DNA from 2 places in the Virgibacillus salinus genome. Region 1 is predicted to be linked to the other one. Evidence: a T-box and tRNA genes for the amino acid it is inferred to sense, from the RefSeq annotation. Region 1 holds a T-box; the other holds one or more tRNA genes.
What was found. The T-box of region 1 lies ahead of alaS (alanine--tRNA ligase). A T-box ahead of a tRNA ligase gene usually reads a tRNA of that ligase, here a tRNA-Ala.
Positions count from the first base shown of each region.

Region 2: it has a tRNA-Ala gene. The T-box ahead of alaS (alanine--tRNA ligase) is inferred to sense a tRNA for this amino acid. The anticodon was not compared.

Region 1 is NZ_FNKD01000002.1:235,964-238,382, reverse strand. It holds gene alaS (alanine--tRNA ligase) at 1-1,192, opposite strand, end outside; T-box leader at 1,389-1,595, opposite strand; gene BLS02_RS07925 (AI-2E family transporter) at 1,660-2,419, opposite strand, start outside.
Region 2 is NZ_FNKD01000001.1:930,310-932,728, forward strand. It holds gene BLS02_RS04390 (M14 family metallocarboxypeptidase) at 1-794, opposite strand, end outside; tRNA gene BLS02_RS04395 (tRNA-Ala) at 1,015-1,087, opposite strand; cyclic di-GMP riboswitch class I at 1,313-1,397, shown strand; gene motA (flagellar motor stator protein MotA) at 1,518-2,318, shown strand; gene motB (flagellar motor protein MotB) at 2,296-2,419, shown strand, end outside.

The sequences.
Region 1 (2,419 bases):
TATCATACAGTCTAAACACTTCACTGCCAGGAAAAACATCGCTTCCTTTATTTTTTTCTTTTTCCATAATGGATGTTAGAATATCCAAGCCATCATTTAACGTTTCATGGAAGCGTTGTTCCTCGACTTTAACAATATTTTCAATATGCTCTTGTTGTTTAACTACTTCAGGGTAAAAGTCTTTCATAATTTGACCAACTGTTGGGACCAACTGATACATAAATGGCTTATCAATACCAATTTGCTTAGCAAAACGAATCGCACGACGCAATAGCCTTCTTAACACATATCCTCTGCCCTCGTTTGAGGGAAGTGCATTATCACCTATTGCAAATGTTACTGTTCTGATATGATCTGCAATGACTTTAAATGCTGTATCATGTGCAGTGTTTTTTCCATATACACTCCCGGATAATTCCTCAGTTTTCTTTATTATTGGCATGAACAGGTCTGTTTCAAAATTAGTCGGAACATCTTGAATAACGGAAACCATTCGTTCTAGCCCCATACCGGTATCTATATTTTTCTTAGGTAATGGTGAATAGGTATCGTCCGGGTTATGATTAAATTGAGAAAATACTAAATTCCATATCTCCAGATATCGATCATTTTCACCACCCGGATATAGTTCGGGATCATTTTGATCACTTCCATATTTCTCACCACGGTCATAGAAAATCTCTGTATTTGGTCCACTAGGTCCCTCACCTATGTCCCAAAAGTTCTCTTCAAGACGAATAATACGTTCTTCCGGGATTTTAACATCATGCAGCCAAATATCATATGCTTCATCATCTTCAGGATGGACAGTGACAGCTAATAGATCAGGATCAAAACCAATCCACTTATTACTGGTTAAAAACTCCCATCCCCATTCAATTGCTTCTTTCTTAAAATAATCACCAATAGAGAAATTGCCAAGCATTTCAAAAAAGGTATGATGTCTTGCTGTAAATCCTACGTTTTCAATATCATTTGTCCGAATTGATTTTTGTGCATTAACCATTCTCGGATTATCTGGGATAACCCGTCCATCAAAATACTTTTTTAATGTAGCGACACCACTATTAATCCATAACAAAGTTGGATCCTCTTTTGGTACTAATGATTCACTTGGTTCTATACGGTGTCCTTTTTCGTTAAAGAAATCTAAAAACATTTGTCGTACCTGTGCTGAAGTTAACTGTTTCATACTTTTTCCTCCATTTTTGATTTTATTTTAAGCACTACTTTTACAATTAGAAAAAGAAAAGTTAGCATTCATTAAAGGAATTCTTATGAAAACGCATACCTGTACGTCGGGGTTGGGAGTAGCTGATGCTGAAGTCCAATTATCCACATCACTTTAACTTCTTCCAACAATTAAAAAAATCCCCTCTCTGCATTTATGCAGGGACGAGATATTCGCGGTACCACCCTAATTATGAACGAAATGTTCGTCCATCACTTTGTCATAGTAACGGTATGAGACCGACGGGGATTAACCGTACTCCAGTTTAGCTTTCCATGCCCCTACATTAGGATTTCTTACAGCCCAAAGGAAATCCCTCTCTTAAATTAGAGTATCATGTACTTAGAACCTTCAATGTATTCTCATATAATTATTATAAATAATAATTTACTAGTTAAGCGATATTATAGAAAACTAAAGCAGAAATGTCAATTATATCGTTTAATTGCAATTAAGTGTGTTGTGACTACATTCATTATTGTTAATACTGGTACTGCCAATATCATTCCGAGCACACCACTTAATTGTCCACCTAACAATAAGGCAAAAATGATGGCAATTGGATGTATATTGATACTTTTTCCAACGATATAAGGAGATAATAAGTTTCCTTCAATTAACTGTATGATAAAAATGGTTAATAATACCATTAGTACCAATTTGCCAGAAGCCGCAGCAGTTATAGCTACTGCAGGAACCGCACCGATAATCGGTCCGAAATATGGTATGATATTTGTTAACCCGATGATTATTGCTAACAACAATGCATATTTAACGTCCAGGATATAAAAAGCTGCAAATGTTGTAAATGCTACAAATAGACAAACAAGTAATTGCCCACGAATATACTTTCCTAAGCTTTTATCTACTGCTTGAACTAAATCACCAACTTGAGTTTGATACTTCGATGGAACCCATTTTTTAAAATAGTTTTTTATTTTGACAAAATCCTTCAGAAAATAAAAAACTAATACAGGTATTACAGTGAGGAACACGATCAAATCGAATACTTTCGTAAATCCTCTTACAAGGTTGGTTAGAAGATTCTCAATAAAAGATTCTATATCGTAAATCAGCTCATCCATCTTGTCATGAACTGTTTCCGGCAAAAAGGCAGTGTACTCGTATAAGCTGTACACAAAATTGCGGTACATTTCAATTAAGTGCGGTAATTGCTTATTTAAATCA
Region 2 (2,419 bases), on a different contig from region 1:
TTGCTTGCAAAGGAATAGATATTAGTCTGACTGTTTGAAGCTATTCCTGACAAACTTTGCTGGTTCTGAACAGGTTCTTCCACATCATCATGAGATATGTAGCCTGTATGCGGTTGACCATCCACGTACACAATAGCTTTATACCAACCACTAATAAAAGCTTGATAATATAAAAGTTTTCCTTTTGGATAACTCTTCAGCGACACAGAGTCCTTAGAAGCTTTGGAGTAAACATGCGTTTTATCATTTAAAGCAATTCCAGAGAAAGAGCTTGGATTGTTCAGTGGCTCTTCTACTTCTTCTGCGATTATGTAACCTGTTGTTTCTTTCCCATCAGCATTTAATGTTATCTCGTACCAACCATTAGTGAATGTTTGATAAGATACTAATGTACCTTTTTCAATAGATTTCATTACAATAGAATTCTCAACTGGCTTTTGATAAACGTTCATGACATCAGGAATTACTACACCCTGAAGATCTTGTGTTTCGGGTTCGATCAATGTAACGTCATCTTTATGTACATATCCTTTCTTTGTTTCCTCGCCAATAATTACTTCTACATTTAACCAATTACCGTCATTTTCATCTTTCTGGTAATTGATAATAGTACCCAGTTCATATTCTATTAATACTTCTGATTCAACATCTTTATCGACATATACTTGAAGAGTTCCATCCATAGACACTGCTCTAGATGCTTCCACCTCTTCAGCAGATGTAAAGATAGGTTGACTCACCAATCCCATTAATACAATAAAAAATATAATATTTATTAATAGTTTATACCTCAAAAAACACCCCTCCATAATAATAGTTAGTCTTTATTATATCAGTTCAAAATTAATAAAAAAGGTTCAAAGTAAAGTATTAGTAAAGAATAATATAAAAATTTCATTTATATATTTTATAGTTTGTACCTTTGGGTTTTTCGCACACAACGCAAAAAAACCACTTACATGATGTAAGTGGATATTTCTATTTACCCCTTGATACCACAAGACTTAAGTTGGATGGAGCATAGCGGGCTCGAACCGCTGACCCTCGCGCTGCCAGCACGATGCTCTCCCAGCTGAGCTAATGCCCCGTTGAGTCAGACTTTATTATAAGCATTTTCTTTATTTTTTTCAAGGTATCAGATGATTTTAGAGTATCAGAAGGCGCAATCATACTGGCCACAACACATGTTAAATTTTTCGAAATATTTTTTCTTCCCTTTTGATATTCAACTTTCCGGAATTTTGAACGATATAGTTAGTATGAAACTTCTAATAAAAATAAGGGTTGATTGATGAGAAAAAAGTTGAATAACCTGCGATAACGGCAAACTTATTGAAAGGTAAGGACGCAGAGCCACGGGTCTAAGGTTTTATGACTATGATCGCCGGGTTACCGAAAAAGGATGAAAAGATTAGTAGTTAAGCTAATTAAAGTCTATCATTTTTGGTAGGCTATTTTTAATTATAGGAAAATCGGGAATTCTCAGTTATTCCCTATCTTCAAGGAGGTACATAATGATGGATAAGACATCAATTATTGGCATTTTTATCGGATTTTTAGCTATTGGGATAGGTATGACACTTAAAGGTGTTAATCCCGCAGCGTTAGTTAATCCTGCTGCTTTTATTATTATATTTTTCGGAACAGCTGCGTCTGTGTGTATTGCTTTTCCAATGGAAACGATTAAAAAGGTACCGAGACTATTTATAATACTATTTAAGGAAGATAAGCAGAACGATGTAAAACAAACTGTTGATAGATTTACTGAATGGGCAGAGCTTACTCGGAAAGAAGGAATACTATCGCTTGAGTCTAAAATAGAACAGGTGGATGACAGTTTTTTGTCGTCAGGCATCCAGTTGGCTGTTGATGGGCAATCAACGGAGTTTATTAGAGAGCTTATGTTAGAAAAAATTGACGCTATGGAAGAGAGGCATCAGAAAGGTGTTTCCGTCTTTTCACAGGCTGGTACATACGCTCCAACGCTTGGTGTGTTGGGGGCGGTTGTCGGTTTAATCGCTGCTTTAGGTGATATGAATGACATGGAGGCTTTAGGACATGCTATCTCTTCGGCTTTTATCGCAACTCTGTTTGGTATATTTTCTGGTTATGTATTGTGGCACCCTTTTGCAAACAAACTTAAAGAGAAATCAAAAAAAGAGGTGCTGATGAAACAAATCATAATTGAAGGTGTCTTATCCATAACAAATGGTGAATCCCCACAGCTGATTCGGGATAAATTAAGTTCATATTTATCTCCAAAAGAGTTATCGAAGTTAGACCAGGAGGGATCAGATGCGCAGAAAGAAAAAGAATGATGAAACTCATATGAGTGAATCCTGGTTGCTTCCTTATGCGGATTTATTAACGCTGCTCCTGGCATTATTCATAGTTTTATTTGCGATGAGTGAGCTAGATG